DNA from 4 places in the Mesorhizobium sp. M8A.F.Ca.ET.057.01.1.1 genome. Region 1 is predicted to be linked to each of the others. Evidence: predicted binding sites of a transcription regulator. Region 1 holds the regulator's gene; each other region holds the start of a gene.
The links. Region 1 encodes PhoB, which activates phosphate uptake and scavenging genes when phosphate is short. Its sites were predicted from a motif close to TGTCATNNANCTGTCAT; they were not measured.

Region 1 (4,351 bases):
ATGACAGCGCCAGCCGCTTCTGCCAGTATTTGACCCTGTTGCCGGAGGTATTCGAGGGGGATCAAGAACCGCGGCAACCGGGAGGAAAAGCATGTCGGTGGGAATCCGCCACGACGATCTGCGCCGGCGCAACCGCGCAATGGTGATTGCAGCGGTGCGTCGGGAGGGTCAGCCCTCGCGCACCGAGATCGCCGCCAGCACCGGCCTCAGCCACTCGACCATATCGGCGATATCCGCCGACCTGATCGGCGAGGGCATCCTGACCGAAGGCAAGCCGAACGAGGCCGGCTTACTCAAACGCGGCCGGCCGCAGGTTGGCCTCGGCCTCAACCCCGAGGCCGCGGCTGTGATGACCGTGGTGCTGTCGCTGAATTTCCTATCCGTCGCCGTCATCGATTATGCCGGCCAGGTGGTCGCCGAGGAACAGCGCCGGCTGGACACGCTGACCATGTCGCGCGAGGCGCTTATCGGCGAATGCACGGCAATAGTGCGCCGCCGCATCGAGGACCCCGATCTCGATGTCCGCAGTGTTGCCCGCATCGCGCTGGCGATCCAGGGCATCACCGACACCAAGGCGCGTGCCATGCTGTGGTCGCCGATCACGCCACAGACAGACATTGCCTTCGCCGACATACTCGAAGCCGAATTCGGCATCCCCGCCACGATGGAGAACGACTGCAACATGATGGCGGTGGCGCTGCGCTGGCGCGACCCCCAACGGTACCGCGACGACTTCATCGCCATCCTGCTCTCGCACGGCATTGGCATGGGCCTGGTGCTGAAGGGCGAGCTGTTCACCGGCACGCATTCATCGGGCGGCGAATTCGGCCACATGATCCATCGCCCGGGCGGCGCGCTCTGCCGCTGCGGGCGGCGCGGCTGCGTCGAGGCCTATGCCGGCAACTATGCCATCTGGCGTAATGCCAGGCAGCTTGGCGAGGACGCCGAACCGGTCGCCGATGTCAGCGACGCGCAGATGCGGACACTCGCCGCTACGGCAAGGGAGAAAGACGGACCGGAGCGCGAAGCCTATCGCAAGGCCGGCGAGGCGCTGGGCTATGGGCTGGGCAGTCTGTTTGCGCTGATCGACCCGGCGCCGGTCGCCATGGTCGGCGTCAGTGCCGCCGCCTTCGACCTGATCGAGCCGGCCTTGCGCGAGGCCATCGCCCAGACCGCCGGCGGCCAGCATTCGGAATCGATTTCCTTCGACACCGAGCCGAACGAACTGCCGCTCATCCGCGAAGGCTGCGCCATGCGCGCCTTGAGCTTCGTCGACCAGGAGATTTTCGCGCCGGGCGTGCAGGCGAGAGGCGGTGCTGGGAAGAGCATCGCCTGAGCTAACGCTCCGGTGAATCACCACCAATGCTGGAGGTTGGCCGAGCACCCTCAAGGTCGTCATCCCTGGGCGGAGCAGCCGCGAAGCGGCGTCGAGGAGACCCTGGGATCCATGCCGGGACCTCGATCGTAGAGTGCAACGGTGCAGAATTCCGCACTGCGGCGACGCGTCGAGGTCCCGGGATGGATCCTCGGGTCTGCGCCGCCCGTGGATGACGAAGTCAGGGGCGTAGCCGCCCTCGACCTAGTCTTCCCTGATCGCGTATCCAGCCCCGCGGATGGTGCGGATGACGTCGGGCATGCGGCCATTGTTGACCGCCTTGCGCAGCCGGCCGACATGCACGTCCACCGTGCGCTCGTCGATATAGATCGTCTCGCCCCAGACATTGTCGAGCAACTGGCTGCGCGAGAACACCCGGCCGGGATGGCGCATCATGAATTCCAGCAGCCGGAACTCGGTCGGCCCGAGCCGGATTTCGCTCTTCTTGCGATAGACCCGGTGCGATTCACGGTCGAGCACGATGTCGCCGACCTTGAGCACGCTGGACAGCACTTCCGGCTTGGCGCGGCGCAGCAACGCCTTGACCCGGGCCATGAATTCCGGCGTCGAGAACGGCTTGACCAGATAATCGTCGGCGCCGGTCGAGAGGCCGCGCACGCGGTCGCTCTCCTCGCCGCGCGCCGTCAGCATGATGATCGGCAGCCTCTCGGTCTCGGGCCGCATTCGCAGGCGCCGACAGAGTTCAATGCCGGAAACAGCCGGCACCATCCAGTCGAGCACCAGGAGGTCGGGCACGTTCTCCTGGAGGCGGATCTCGGCTTCGTCGCCGCGCGGCACCACCTCGACCTGGTAGCCTTCCGATTCCAGATTGTAGCGGAGGAGCACGCCGAGCGGCTCCTCGTCCTCCACCACCATGATGCGTGGCGCGATCATTGGCAGATCATCCTATCGTCAAGCCGCCGGCGCCGACATCGCCGTCTCGTCCTGCTTCGGACGGTTGGCGGGCAGTTGCGTTCCGGTCAGCACATAATACGCATTCTCGGCGATGTTGGTCACATGGTCGCCGATGCGTTCGAGATTCTTGGCGCAGAACAAGAGATGCGTGCAAGCCGTGATGTTGCGCGGATCCTCCATCATGTAGGTCAGCAGTTCGCGGAACACCGAGGTATATTTGACGTCGATGCGTTCGTCGTCATTCCTGAGCTTGGCGAGGGCGGCGGCATCGCCGGCCGCATATTCCTCGACCACGCCCTGCACCTGGATCAGCACCAGCTGCGCCATGGAGTCGATCGAGTGCGACAAGTCGCGCGGCGTGGCGGCGAGGCCGACGGAACCGACACGCTTGGCGATGTTCTTGGCAAGGTCGCCGATGCGCTCGAGGTCGCCCGCCATGCGGATCGAGCCGACGACATGACGCAGATCGTCGGCCATCGGCTGGCGCTTGGCGATCAGGGTGATGGCGCGGTCGTCGAGTTCGCGCTGGCGCGCATCCATGATGGCGTCGTCGGAGACGACGCGCTGTGCCAGCGCGTTGTCGGAATTCAGCAGAGCCTTGGTGGCACCGCCGACCATCGTGCCGGCGAGATCGCCCATGTCGCTGATAAGCCTGCTGATCTGTCCGAGATCCTCATCGAAGGCTGCGACTGTGTGTTCGGCCATGATCCTGGTCCTCGTATGCGTGATATCAGCCGAAGCGGCCGGTGATGTAGTCCTGCGTGCGCTTCTCGCGAGGCGACGTGAAGATCTTCTCGGTCTTGTCGAATTCGACCAGTTCGCCCAGATACATGAAAGCCGTCTGGCGCGACACGCGCGCCGCCTGCTGCATGTTGTGGGTGACGATGACGATCGTGTAGTCGGCCTGCAGCTCGTCGATCAGTTCCTCGATCTTGGCGGTCGACAGCGGATCGAGCGCCGAGGCCGGTTCGTCGAGCAGGATGACTTCCGGCTTCACCGCCACGGTGCGTGCGATGCAAAGACGCTGCTGCTGGCCGCCCGACAGGCTGAGGCCGCTGGCGTTGAGCTTGTCCTTGACCTCGGTCCACAATGCCGCGCGCTTCAGCGCCTGTTCGACACGGCCGTCCATCTCGGACTTGCTGATCTTCTCGTAGAGACGGACGCCGAAAGCGATGTTCTCGTAGATCGACATCGGGAACGGCGTCGGCTTCTGGAACACCATGCCGATCTTGGTGCGCAGGAGGTTGAGATCCTGCGAGCGGTCGAGGATGTTCTGGCCGTCGAGCAGCACCTGGCCGTCGGCGCTCTGCTTCGGGTAGAGCTCGTAGATGCGGTTGAAGACGCGCAGCAACGTCGACTTCCCGCAGCCCGACGGGCCGATGAAGGCGGTAACGCTGCGCTCGGGCAGCGACAGGCTGATATCCTTCAACGCCTTCGACTGGCCGTAGTAGAAGTTGAGGTTCTTGACCTCGATCTTGGCCTTATCCACGGCCACTTCGGGCGTGTTCAACTCGGTGGACAACATCGGTTTCATCTGTCCTCTCTGCGTCCGGTAAGGCTGCGGGCGAAAATGCTCAGGCCGAGAACCGTCAGGGTGATTATGAGTGCGCCGGTCCATGCCAGTTGCTGCCATTCCTCATAGGGACTGAGAGCGAACTGGAAGATGGTGACAGGCAGGCTGGCCATCGGCGCGTTGAGATTGCTCGACCAGAACTGGTTGTTGAGCGCGGTGAAGAGCAGCGGCGCCGTCTCGCCGGAGATGCGGGCGATGGCGAGCAATATGCCTGTGACAATGCCGGAAAGCGCTGCACGGTAAGCGACCGATTTGATGACCACCCAGCGCGGCGCGCCGATCGCGGTGCCGGCTTCACGCAGCGCGTTCGGCACCAGGTTGAGCATGTCCTCGGTGGTGCGCACCACGACCGGAATGACCAGGATGGCAAGCGCAACGGCGCCGGCAATGGCGGAGAAATGTCCCATCGGCCGCACCATCAACTCGTAGACGAACAGGCCGATGATGATCGATGGCGCCGACAACAGGATATCGTTGATGAAGCGCAC
Region 2 (4,351 bases), 1.2 Mb from region 1:
CGATGATCGACCTGTTCAAGGCGGTCGACGCGCCCTGCATCGTCTATGGCGAGGTCGGACGCTCGATCCAGGGCGACCGCTCGAAGCCGCTTTCCACCAAGCCGAAACTCACCAGTGACGAGATGAAGGCCTATGGAAGGCGCCTGACCGAGTTCGGTGAATGGTGTGCGGAACAAGGCATGCCGCTTTCCTACCATCACCACATGGCGGCGGTGGTCGAAACCGAGCCGGAACTCGATGCCTTCATGCGCCATTCCGGCGAAGGCATTCCGCTGCTGCTCGATGCCGGCCATCTGGCCTTTGCCGGCGGCGATGTGCTGCGCGCCATCGACAATCACCACAAGCGCATCAGCCATGTCCATGTGAAGGACGTGCGCATGGATGTGATCGACAAGCTCGACCGTACAAAACAGTCCTTCCTCGACGCCGTGGCGCTCGGCGCCTTCACCGTGCCGGGCGACGGCTCGCTCGATTTCGGCGCCATCGTGCAGCGCTTCGCCGATTACGGCTATGAAGGCTGGTTCGTGGTCGAGGCCGAACAGGATCCCAGGAAAAACCCGCCGCTCAAGATGGCGCAGGTTGGCCATAAGGAGCTGATGCGGGTGATGACCGCCGCCGGCTACACCGTCGAGACGCAGGGTTTCCCGAATGCCTGAAGGCTGGATTGGTCGCCACGGGTGGCTTATCTGAGAACTGGCTCAGCAACTCTCGGATGGCGCGATGAAAGATTATGAACATCCGTTCTTCCGGCCGCTGTGGCGGCGCATCGCCGTCGTCGCGGTCTGCGTCATCTGGTCGATCATCGAGTTCGCCAGCGGCACGCCGTTCTGGGGCGTGATCGCGCTCGGCTTCGCCGGCTACGCCGTCTGGCAGTTTTTTTATCTGTACAAGCCGATCGAAGATAAGCCTCCGGTCGCGCCGAAGGAGTGAAGTGGTCCATGGCGCGGACGTTTTGCGTATCGGATTCTGTGTGCATGAGATCGCATGGGTTGGCGCCGAAACGCTCCTCACTTCGTCATCCTAGGGCGGAGCAAGGAGCGCAGCGACGCGGCGCAGACCCTAGGATCCATGCCATGACGTTGAAGGTGGTGTGACGGTGCAGAATTCCGCTCCGCTGCGTCCTTCGACCGAGGTCACGGAATGGATCCCAGGGTCTCCGCGACGGAGCTTCGCTCCTGCTACGCCCTAGGATGACGAACAACCGGTGAAATCGTCGGCCTAGACAAGCTGCAACCCGTCAAAGCCAAGGGAATAGGAGAGACAAAATGTCGAAACTGCTCGTGAAGGCCGACAAGGGCAACGGCCGCGTCGCGCATGTCACGCCGCAAAGCGCTGGCTGGACCTATGTCGGTTTCGATCTGCATCGGCTGAAGCCCGGCCAGAGCGCCTCCGGACAGTCGGACGACCGCGAAGTCTGCCTGGTCTTCGTGACCGGCAAGGGTACGGCAAAAGCCGGCGGCAAGGATCTCGGCCTGCTCGGCGAGCGCATGTCGCCTTTCGAGGGCAAGCCGTGGTCCGTCTACGTGCCGCAGGGATCGGACTGGTCGGTGACGGCCGATACCGAGCTGGAGCTGGCTGTGTGCTCGGCGCCCGGCCTTGGCGGCGGCCTGCCCGTCCGGGTGATCGGACCGGACGATCTCGGCCAGGAGGTGCGCGGCAAGGGCACCAACACGCGCTACGTCACCAACATCCTGCCGGAAGGCCAGCCGGCCGACTCGCTGCTGGTTGTCGAGGTCATCACGCCCGGCGGCCACACGTCGAGCTACCCGCCGCACAAGCACGACCAGGACAATCTGCCCGCTGAATCCTATCTCGAGGAAACCTACTACCACCGCCTCAACCCGCCGCAGGGCTTTGCCTTCCAGCGCGTCTATACCGACGCCGACAAGGATGGCCGGCGCGCGCTGGACGAAGCCATGGCGATCGAGGACGGCGATGTCGTGCTGGTGCCCAAGGGCTATCACCCCTGTGCCGCCTGCCACGGCTATGACCTCTATTATCTCAATGTGATGGCCGGGCCGAAGCGGACGTGGAAATTCCACAACGCGCCCGAGCACGAATGGTTGATGAAGGCCTGACCGTTCTGCGTTTCCGGTTGAACTTGTTGGTCCAGTTGGGAAAAATCGTCGGCTAACGACCCCGAGGGTCGATTTGCCTTCGAAAACCCTTCAAAGCTTCGTCAATCCGTCATGGAAATCGCCTATGGCAACGTTTCTGACGAGGACTTCCCATGCGTTATGCCATCTATTTCACCCCCAGGCAGGACGAGCCGCTGGCGCGTATCGCCGCCAACTGGCTGGGCCGCGACCCGTTCGGTGGCGCGACCAGGCCGGTTGAGGCCGTGGCCGACCTGTCGGCAGCGGAAGTGGCCTTCCACACCGCTTCGGCGCGCCGCTATGGCTTTCACGCCACGCTGAAAGCGCCCTTCCGCCTGGCCGCCACCGAGACCGAGGCTTCGCTGCGCGCTGCGCTCGATCGCTTTGCCGAGGTGACGCCGGTTGTGACGATCCCGCGTCTGGTCGTCAGCCAGATCGACAGCTTCTTCGCCCTGGTGCCGGATGGTACGCTGCCTCCGCTCAATCGCTTTGCAGACGACGTCGTGCGCGATTTCGACCGGTTTCGCGCGCCGTTGAGCGAGGCCGAGATCGAGCGCCGCAGCCCGGATTCGCTGAAGCCGGCCGAGTTTCGCAATCTCTGCCAGTGGGGCTATCCCTATGTTTTCGAGACCTTCCGCTTCCACATGACCCTGTCGGGCCGGGCCGGCCCGCAGGAAAGCCCTCGCCTGCGCGCGGCGATCGACGGCCTTTTCGCCGATGTGTTGCGCCAGCCCGTGCTGGTGGATGCGCTGACATTGTTTGTCGAACTTGAACCCGGTGCGCCGTTCATGGTGCTTTCCCAGCACGTGCTTGGACGCCGCCCGGCCAGAAAAACCGCCTGACAGGCGCCGGAAGAAGCAAGGACTAGCCGCAATGACCGCCGAAACTGTTCTTTCCAACGCTCGCATCGTTCTTGCCGACGAGATCGTCGAAGGCTCGCTGGTGTTGCGCGACGGCTTTATCGCCGGCATCGATGCCGGTGCGGCCCGGACCGGCGAGGACATGGGCGGCGACTTCATCATTCCAGGACTGGTCGAACTCCACACCGACCATCTCGAGGGCCATTATGCGCCACGGCCGAAAGTGCGCTGGAACCCGATCGCCGCGGTGCTTGCCCATGACGCGCAGGTGGCGACCGCCGGCATCACCACTGTGCTCGATGCGCTCCGCGTCGGCATGGATGAGGACGCCGACCTGACATCGGACGACATCCGCAAGCTGGCCGATGCGATCGAGGACAGTGTCCAGCAGGAGCGGCTGCGCGCAGACCATTTCATCCATCTGCGCTGCGAAGTCTCGGCACCGGACTGCCTGAGGGCCTTCGCCAATTTCGAGACAGACGAGAGGGTGAAACTGGCGTCGCTGATGGATCATGCGCCGGGCCAGCGCCAGTTCGTCAACCTTGAAACCTACGCCTACTACTACCAGCGCAAGCTGAAGCTCTCGGATCAGGATTTCAAGAAATTCTGCGAGAAGCGGATGGACGAATCGGCGCGCAATTCAGGACCGAACCGCGTCTTCATCGCCGCCGCGTGCCAGGAGCGCGGCATCGTGCTCGCCAGTCATGACGACGCCACGTCGGCTCATGTCGAAGAGGCTATCGAGCAGGGCGTGCGGGTCGCCGAGTTCCCGACCACCGAGGAAGCGGCGCGGGCCTCGAAGGCCGCCGGGCTCGGCGTGCTGATGGGCGCGCCCAATGTCATGCGCGGCGCCTCGCATTCGGGCAATGTTTCGGCACGCACCCTGGCCAGTGACGGCCTGCTCGACATCCTGTCGTCCGATTACATCCCCTTCAGCCTGATCCAGTCGGCCTTCTTCCTCGGCGACGTGGTCGAAGGCATTTCGCTGCCGCAGGCTGTCGCCATGGTTTCGAAGAACCCGGCGCAGGCCGTCGGCCTTGATGACCGCGGGATCATCGAGCAGGGACGCCGCGCCGATCTGGTGCGGGTGCGCGTCGACGATCATGTTCCGGTCGTGCGCACCGTTTGGCGGCAGGGACGCCGGGTGGCATGATGGTGTCGGCCTTGATCGAGCGCGAACTGTCCGCCGAAACCTTTCCGATCCGTCATGGCGTCTTTGTTGCTGTCGTCGGCCCTAGCGGTGCCGGCAAGGACACGGTGATCGGCTACGCCAAGGCGCTTTTCGCCGACGAGACGCAGCTGGAGTTCGTTCGCCGCGTCATCACCAGGCCGAGCGATGCGGCGAGCGAGGATCACGACACGCTGGCCGACGCCGCCTTCGCCGAGGCCGAGGCC
Region 3 (4,351 bases), 310 kb from region 1:
CGGCGATCGGCGAGCAGGCTGTGGGCGTTGGCAATGGCGGCCTCGCCGCCCTTTACCGCGACATACATCTTACGCCTCCATCGTCTTGGTGCGCGTCGTGCGCGGCAGGCAGGCTATGCCTTCCGATGTGGCGAGGATGATGTCGACGCCGCGCGGAAAGCGCTTGTTGTTTTGCTTCCACTGCTCGACGAAATGGCGCGGCATCTGTGCCGGCGCGATCGTGGCGCTGGTTTCGATGCCGGGGCCTTCGAGCAACAGCGGGGTCCCTGAAGTGAGATCGCCGACCTGCAGGATCAGCGTCGTCGATCGATCGGGATAATCCTGCGTGCCCTGCGAGAAACCGTCGAGCGCCATCATCTCGGCCGGTGTGGCAATAAACGCGAAATGCGCGTCGGCCGGTGTGTTGGCCAGCGGCGCACCGGTGTGGAAACCAAGCCAGGAGCCGATCGCCGCGGAGGCGTGCAGGGCCGGGTCGAGCCAGAGCGGCGTGTCGTTGTCGCAGAGCGCCAGCGCGATGGCGCCTGATGTCGCCGAAAGCGGCGCCGGCGGGCGGGCCAGGGCCGGCAAGGGCTGGACGCTGCCCGGCCGAGCCATGGCGTCCATGACTGCCCGAAACACGGTCTGTGCGTTGAAGACCGGATCGGCGAAACCGCCCTCGATTGATTGTGCCGCGATATCCATCAATCTTCTCCGCGAACCATGGTGAAGAAATCCACTTTCGTCGCCGCCGTCTCGGCGCGGCGTCTTTCGTGGGCAACGGTCAGAGCCGAGCGTAAGGGTGCAATGAGCCTGGTCTCGACCTCAGCGCGGCGGGCAGGGTCCTGCCAGAGCGCGTCGGCGATGGCCGCCAGCTTCGCCTTCTGCTTGTCGCGGCCAAGCGCGTAGCAATGACCGACCTGTCCGGACGGCAGCCGGACCGTGGCGCGGGTGACGGTCGCTTCGCCGACGTTGAAGGGGGCGCCGCCGCCGCCGATGCGGCCACGCAGCGTGACCAGGCCGGTCTCGGGACCGCGCAGCAGCTCGGCTTGCGAAGGCAGGCCGGCCTCGTTCCAGAGCCGGACGATGTCGTCGCCGCTGGATTGCGCCAGCGTCGCCATGGCGGCTTTGCGCTCGGCCTGGTCGCGGGCTTCCTGTCCTCGCATCGGCAGCTTTCCTCTTCGCCAGATTTGTCTATTGATATAGACAACTATACAAATTATACATATTACCTAACGCGAGTCCATGACGGGTGCGTGACAGGCGGGGGCAAAACATGATCGGGCAGCAAGCGGCCGACAGCATCGAGCGGCGCAGCGGTGTTTCACTATGGCGCCAGATCGCCGACAGGATCCTGCAAGCGATTGCCATTGGCGATTTCGCCGAAAATGCCGCGCTGCCGCCCGAAGTCGCGCTGGCCGAGCGCTACGGCGTCAACCGTCACACAGTACGCAGCGCCATATCGGCCCTCGTGCAGGAGGGCGTGCTGCGGGCCGAGCAAGGGCGCGGCACGTTCGTCTTGTCGCGCAAGCGGCTGTCCTATCCGATCGGCGCGCGTACGCGCTTCTCGGCGGGCCTGCAGGGGCAGACGTCGGAACGACACATCGTGCTGCTCTCTTCATCGATCGAGCCGGCCAGCCAGCGTGTCGCCGAGGGTCTTGGCCTTGCCAGGGGCGCTGACGTGATGCGGCTGGAAACACGCGGCGAGGCCGATGGACGGTCCGTGTCGCGTGCTGCCAGCTGGTTCGATGCCAGACGCTTTGCCGGCATCGACGAGGCGATGGCGCAGACCGGTTCGATCACCGCGTCGCTCGCGCGTTTCGGTATCGACGATTATCTCAGGCAATCGACCGTGCTCTCGGCGCGCCATGCCGACGCCGCCGATCTTGCCGATCTCGATCTGCAGCCGGGCGCCATCGTGCTGGTGACGGTGGCGGTCAACGTCACGCCCGACGGCCAGCCGATCCAGTTTTCGGAGTCACGTTTTCCGGCCGAGCGGGTGGAGCTGAAGCTGTCGGCGCTGTAACGCCCCGGCTATCCGATCTCGATCACGGCCTTGATCAGGCCCGACTTTTCATGGACCCAGCGTGCGAGATCCCCTGGCGTATCGGTCAGCGTGGTCCGGTGGGTGACGAGCTTGGCCAGCGGCACGGCGCCATTGCGGATCGAGGCGGCGACATGATCGAAATCGGCTCGCAGCGCATTGCGGCTGCCGACCAGCGTCATCTCGCGCTTGTGGAACTCGGGATCGGAAAAGACAATGTCGTCCTTGACGACGCTGACCAGCACCAGCGTGCCGCCATGCGCGACATGGGCGAAGGCCGATTGCACCGAGGAGGTGTTGCCGGTGGCGTCGAAGACCACGTCGAAGCCTTCGCCACCAGTCGCGTCGCGCACCAGATCGGACACGGGTGCATGCGAGCCGTCAAGGACCGAGAAGCCGAGCTCGCTTGACGCGAAGCCCAGCCTTTCGCTGCTCATGTCGAGCAAGCTGACGTCGAGCCCGGCGATGCGGGCGAAGATGGCGGTGCCGAGGCCGATCGGACCGGCGCCGATGACCAGCGTGCGTGCACCGGGCTCGGAACGCGCGCGGCGCACGGCATGGGCGCCGATGGCCAGGAATTCGACGGCGGCGGCGTCGGCGAGCGACAGGCCGTTGGTGGGATAGAGGTTCTGCGTCGGCACCAGGATCTGTTCGCACATGGCGCCATCGCGATGCACGCCGAGCACTTCGATGCGCACACAGCAATTGGGCTTGCCGTGGCGGCAGGCGATGCATTTGCCGCAGGAGAGATAGGGGTTGATGATCACCGGTTCGCCGACCGCAAGACCGGCTCCTTCGCCGACTTCGACGACGGTGCCAGACACTTCGTGGCCCATGATGCGGGGGTAGGCGAGGAACGGGTGCTTGCCCTCGAAGATGTGATAGTCGGTGCCGCAGATGCCGACATGGCTGACCGCCACCAGTGCCCAGCCGGGAGGCGGCGAGCCGGGAGCGGGACGGTCTTCCAGAATGAGTTCGCCGGGCGAGCGGCAGACGACGGCTTTCATGGTTCGGTCCAATTTGGGTTTACGAAAACGCCGGCCCGTTTTGATACTGGGCCGGAGTTCGTTTTTCGGTTCGTTGACTACTTGCCGCCGCGGCGGCGCAGGCCATCGAAATAGACGATGACGATGATCAGCACGCCGGTGATGACACGCTGCCAGAAGGCGTTGACGTTGAGCAGGTTGGCGCCGTTGTTGATGGTCGCCAGGATGAAGGCGCCGAGCAGTGGCCCGTGCACCGAGCCGACCGCGCCGAACAGTGAGGTGCCGCCGATCACCGACGAGGCGATCGCCTGCAGTTCCCACCCTTCGGCCTGGGTCGGGTTGCCGATGCCGATGCGCGAAGCCAAGAGCACGCCGACGAACGCCGCGCACAGACCCGACAGCGTGTAGGCCATGAAGATGGTGCGCTGGACGTTAACGCCGGACAGGCGCGAGGCCTCGGCGTTCGACCCAACCGAGAACAGATACCGGCCCCAGCGGCTGTGATGCAGGAAGACATAGGCGGGTATGCCGACCAGCAGGACCATCCAGAACAGATTGGGGACGCCGAGGAAGGAGTTGCGCGAGAATTCCTGGAAAGCATCATTGTTGATCGAAATCGAATTGCCGTTGGTCATCAAGAGGCCAATGCCGCGCAGCGACGTCAGGGTCGCCAGCGTGATGATGAAAGGCGGCAGGCCCATCTTGACGATGCCAAAACCATGGAAGAGGCCGATGGCGACGCCGACCAGCAAGGTGAGCAGGATGGCGAGGAAGACCGGGACGCCGGCATTGATCAACATCGCGGCGATGACGGTTGCGAAGCCAACCACCGCGCCGACGGACAGATCGATGCCGCCGGTGATGATGACGAAGGTCTGGCCGACAGCCAAAATGGCGATCATCGAACCCTGGCGCAGCAGATTCGAGATGTTGTTGGCCGACGCGAAGCTCGATGTGGATAACGACAGGATGACCCACAGCAGCACCAGCAGCGCCAGCAGCGTCAGTCCGAACAGGGCGTTGTAATTGCGCTTCGGTTTTTCGGCAGGAATCGCCTCGGTGCTCATATCTTTCCTCCCAACTTTTCTTGTTTCTCGGCGAGCGCCTGTGTGAGAATGTCCTCGTGATCGGCGGTGTGGAACCCGTGCGTGGCCACCAGCTTGCCGCGGCGGAACACGTGTAGCGTGTCGGCCAGTTCATAGACTTCCGGCAAATAGGACGAGATCAGGATGATGCCGGCGCCCTTTGACAAGAGGGCGCTGAACAGGCGGTAGATTTCGGCCTTGGTGCCGACATCGACGCCAACCGTCGGCTCGTCGAAGATGAACAGCTTGGCGCCATGGGC
Region 4 (4,351 bases), 1.7 Mb from region 1:
CGCGACGCGTGAATCCGTTTCGACGCGGCGCGCTTTAGGCTTGATCGCGGGCGACGCGCCGAAGGCGGCGGTTCGCTTGCCGTGATCCAATCATGTTCTCAAATCTTCCGGAATGGGATATTGGTCCTGAACGTGGGGACGCATTCCTTGCGAGATCTTATGCATAAACCGGGGGGTTCATGTCCGATAGGTCGATTTTTTCCGAGCGCCTGAACCGGCGCGCGTTTCTCGGCGCGTCCGCTTTGGGGGCCGCTTCCCTGACGCTTTCGGCGTGCACCACGACCGATGTTGCGCCGCCGACAGCGGCGCCGGCCCCACCGTCGGCCGCGCCAATCGAGCCGGCCTTGGGCGATACCGCAAGCATGTATGCGGCGCGCACCGATGAGGGCTATCAGCTGCCGGCCATCCCGGTTGCCAAGCTCGATCCGAAGTTCGTGCGCCAGGTCGTGGCCGATCCGACGGGAGAAAAGCCCGGCACGATCGTCGTCGATGTTTCCGAGCATTTCCTCTATCTGGTGCGCGATGGCGGCAAGGCCATCCGATACGGCGTCAGCCTCGGCAAGGCCGGTTTCGGATGGACCGGCAGCGCCGTGGTCCAGGCGCGCAAGAAGTGGCCGGTGTGGACGCCGCCGCCCGAAATGATCCAGCGCCGGCCGGAACTGGCGAAATACAAGGACGGCATGCCGCCCGGCCCGCAGAGCCCGCTGGGCGCCCGCGCGCTCTATCTGTTCCGCGACGGCAAGGACACGATGTACCGGCTGCACGGCACGCCGGAGTGGGATTCGATCGGCAAGAACGCGTCGTCCGGCTGCGTGCGCTTCATGAACCAGGACATCATCGACCTTTACAGCCGCGTCAACGGCCCGGCCCAGGTCTTCGTGCGGCCCAACCTGTCGGCTGCCGGCAAGATCATGGCTGTGTCGAGCAGGACGGCCGAGCCGATCGATGCGGGCGTGCCGAAGGACGCCGAGTTCCTGAAGTAAGCCTTCACGGCCTGCTTGGGCGGACGCGCCAGGCGCGTCCGCCTGTGCGGTGATCGTTACTTCTTCTCGAGACCCGGCAGCGTCACCTGATAGACCAGGAACATGGTGTCGACATCGGCGCCGTCATCGGCCTTGTAGGGCGCGCCAACCTGGAAGCCGTCCTGGGCGAGGAAGTCGTTGTCGTTGCCGACGAACAGAAAATAGTCGTCGGGCAGCTTCGGATCGAGGACGCTCGCGACCGACATCGCTTCCCACTTTTCCGAGAGCTCATTGTGGTCCTTCGCCCCACCATTGTGCAGGCCGAAACGGCCAAGCTCAGCGGCGTCGTTGATGTCGATGAACGGCGTCAGCTTGGCCGGGGTCACCGACGGGTCGAGCACGCCCTTGGGCGCGACCGGCTTGTCGGCCGCGTCGAAAGATCCGCCCGCGATGTCGGTCGCGCCGGACAGGTCGACGATGTTGATCTGGCGGTAGAGTGAGGCGTCACCCTTCTTCAGGCCCTGGCCGTTGCCGCTGTCGCGTGCCAGCATCAGGAAGGACGTGTCCGAAAGCGCCACGATCTCGCTCTGCGCGGCGACCTTGGTCTTGCCCTTGGCATCCTTGAACACCGGCAGCGGCACGACATATTCATGCGCGAGCTTCAGATGGGCGAGGTCGGAGGCATCATAGACCAGCGCCCGGGTGTTCTGCCGCGTCGAGGATGAATCGCCGCCATCCTGCCTCGGAGCCGACTGCAGCACGGCGATCAGGAACTTGCCGTCCGGCGTCATCGCCATGCCTTCGAGGCCCTGGTTGTTCTGGCGCCCGGTTTCGGGATCCTTCGGATCGGGATCGGCGGCGCCCGGGCCGGGATTGTCGGAGGAGAAGTTCGGCGCCCCCTTGCGCATCGGCACGAGGGCCGCCGGCGGCTGGGTCGCCGACATCAGGCTGCCTTGCGCGGAGAACCTGTAGATGTTGGGGCCGTACTCGTCGGAGATGAACATCGAACCGTCGGGCAGCCGCACGATGGCCTCATTGTCGAGAGCGAGCTTGCCGTTGGTGGCGACGGGCAGCATCGGCATGTCGCCGGCGGCCGGGCGCACATCCGACAGCGGATCGAGGCCGGTGGCATCAGCGCCCTTGTCGTCGGTGAGAAGCATCGTGTCGGCAAGCGCCGCCTTGACGCCCGTCTGCTCCTGGCCGGCGGCGGGAGCCGCGCCCGGCGCGACAGGCGTGAACTCGATGCCGATGGTGTTGAGACGCGGCCGGTAGTCGGTGGTGCCGGCGACATTGTAGCCACGGTCGGGCAGGAGCCAGAGCGATCCCTTGTACGTGCCCGCATCATGCGTCCAGCCGGATGTGTCGATCGCCATGCCGGAGCCCGAGCCGAAGGTCTCGCCGAACTTGTCGCGCTGGTCGGCCGGGATGCGGCCGACGCCGACCAGGCCCTTGTTGATGTAGGCCACGCCGTCGGCAAGCGCCGGGGTGAGGGCGGTGAAAAAGGCCAGGGCGACGCCGAGCGAGGCGGTTCGGGACAGATGTTTCATGGACAATCCTCTTTGTGACGAAGCATGCCGGAGCGGCCGAAGGACAAACGGAAAGAGGTGCCGCATTGACGATGCCGCGCATGCCTCCCCGAAAGCGATCTAAGGCGTCAACATGATGCTTGCGTGACAGCGCGCGATACCGACCAGCGGCGGTCTCCAAGTGCCGATGAAAACGCTGGTCGGCATGAGATTGTTGATCGCCCGTCCGCAGTATTCAGCGTACTGGACACTTATGTACAGTACGTATATGGTGCCGCCACTGACAGACCGGGAGGAAGCCTTGAAGTCGCACTACCGCGCAGTTGTCATTGGGGGTGGCGTGGTGGGCGCCTCGGTGCTCTACCACCTGACGCGGTTCGGCTGGAGCGATGTGGCGCTGATCGAACGCGCCGAACTGACCGCCGGTTCGACCTGGCACGCGGCGGCCGGTTTCCATGCGCTCAACGCCGATCCCAATGTCGCGGCGCTGCAGGGCTACACCATCAACCTCTATCGCGAGATCGAGGCCGAATCCGGCCAAGACATCGGCCTGCACATGACCGGCGGCGTCAACATCGCCAGCGATCCGGCGCGCTGGGAGTGGCTGAAATCGGCCTGGGCGGTGTTCCAGTCGGTCGGCATCGAGACGGCCCGGCTGGTTGCGCCCGACGAGATCAAGGCGATCTGCCCGATCGTTGACGTCACCGGCGTGCTCGGCGGCCTTCATGACTCCAACGAAGGCCATCTCGATCCGTACGGCACGACGCACGCCTATGCGGGCGCCGCCAAGAAGCGTGGCGCCGATGTCATCCTGCGCAACCGCGTGGTCGAGCTGAAGACGCGCGCCGACGGCCAGTGGGATGTCGTCACCGAGCAGGGCACCATCGTTGCCGAACATGTCGTCAACGCCGGCGGGTTGTGGGCAAAGCAGCTCGGCCGCATGGCCGGCGTCGACCTGCCGGTGACGCCGATGGAGCATCATTATTTCGTCACCGAGGACATTCCCGAGATCGCGGCGCTCGACCGGGAGATCGGTATCGCCGTCGATCTCGACGGCTTCTCCTACCTGCGCCAGGAGCGCAAGGGCGTGCTGCTCGGCGTCTATGAGCAGAACCCGAAGCACTGGAACATGGACGGCGCGCCATGGGACTATGGCATCGAGCTGATACCGGAAGACATCGGCCGCATCAGCCCGGAACTCGCCAAGGCGCATGAACGCTTTCCTTGCCTGGCGACGGCCGGCATCCGCAAATGGGTCAACGGCGCCTTCACCTTTACCCCCGACGGCAATCCGATCGTCGGGCCGGTGCGCGGCGTGAAAAACTACTGGGTCGCCTGCGGCGTCATGGCCGGCTTCAGCCAGGGCGGCGGCGTCGGCAAGTCGCTGGCCGAATGGATGATTTACGGCAAGCCGCAGGCCGACATCTTCGGCATGGACATCGCCCGCTACGGCGCCTTCGCCGCCAACCGCGAATATCTCAGGCAGACGACGCGCCAGTTCTATTCACGCCGCTTCGTCATGACCTTTCCCAATGAGCGATTGCCGGCGGGCCGGCCTTTGAAGCGCGCGGGCGCCTATGACGGCATGGCTGCTGCCGGCTGCGAATGGACGGCCTCCTGGGGGCTGGAAATCCCGGCCTATTTCGCGCCGATGGGTTTTTGCGAGAACACGACGCTCAAGCGTTCCAACGCCTTCGACATCGTCGGCGACGAAGCGCTGCAGGTGCGTCGCGCCGCCGGCCTCGTCGATATCTCGGCCTATTCGCGCTACGCGATTTCGGGGCCGGGCGCCGAGGCGTGGCTAGACCGGCTGCTTGCCTGCCGGCTGCCGAAGGCGGGCCAGGCGCGGCTGGCGCCCATGCT

Region 2: the regulator PhoB is predicted to act here: its motif matches at 2,175-2,191, upstream of EJ077_RS29285 (DUF1045 domain-containing protein).
Region 3: the regulator PhoB is predicted to act here: its motif matches at 1,222-1,238, upstream of phnF (phosphonate metabolism transcriptional regulator PhnF).
Region 4: the regulator PhoB is predicted to act here: its motif matches at 2,622-2,638, upstream of EJ077_RS11395 (esterase-like activity of phytase family protein).

The regions. Positions count from the first base shown of each region.
Region 1 covers NZ_CP034454.1:771,671-776,021, reverse strand. The annotation lists gene EJ077_RS03555 (ROK family protein) at 92-1,336, shown strand; gene phoB (phosphate regulon transcriptional regulator PhoB) at 1,580-2,269, opposite strand; gene phoU (phosphate signaling complex protein PhoU) at 2,288-2,995, opposite strand; gene pstB (phosphate ABC transporter ATP-binding protein PstB) at 3,021-3,824, opposite strand; gene pstA (phosphate ABC transporter permease PstA) at 3,821-4,351, opposite strand, start outside.
Region 2 covers NZ_CP034454.1:6,167,170-6,171,520, reverse strand. The annotation lists gene iolE (myo-inosose-2 dehydratase) at 1-656, shown strand, start outside; gene EJ077_RS29295 (DUF3329 domain-containing protein) at 721-930, shown strand; gene iolB (5-deoxy-glucuronate isomerase) at 1,266-2,078, shown strand; gene EJ077_RS29285 (DUF1045 domain-containing protein) at 2,231-2,938, shown strand; gene EJ077_RS29280 (alpha-D-ribose 1-methylphosphonate 5-triphosphate diphosphatase) at 2,970-4,109, shown strand; gene phnN (phosphonate metabolism protein/1,5-bisphosphokinase (PRPP-forming) PhnN) at 4,106-4,351, shown strand, end outside.
Region 3 covers NZ_CP034454.1:1,082,246-1,086,596, forward strand. The annotation lists gene EJ077_RS04730 (carbon-phosphorus lyase complex subunit PhnI) at 1-68, opposite strand, end outside; gene phnH (phosphonate C-P lyase system protein PhnH) at 70-681, opposite strand; gene phnG (phosphonate C-P lyase system protein PhnG) at 681-1,142, opposite strand; gene phnF (phosphonate metabolism transcriptional regulator PhnF) at 1,253-2,002, shown strand; gene EJ077_RS04750 (zinc-binding alcohol dehydrogenase family protein) at 2,011-3,027, opposite strand; gene EJ077_RS04755 (ABC transporter permease) at 3,105-4,073, opposite strand; gene EJ077_RS04760 (sugar ABC transporter ATP-binding protein) at 4,070-4,351, opposite strand, start outside.
Region 4 covers NZ_CP034454.1:2,462,809-2,467,159, forward strand. The annotation lists gene EJ077_RS11390 (L,D-transpeptidase) at 180-983, shown strand; gene EJ077_RS11395 (esterase-like activity of phytase family protein) at 1,040-2,509, opposite strand; gene EJ077_RS11400 (GcvT family protein) at 2,790-4,351, shown strand, end outside.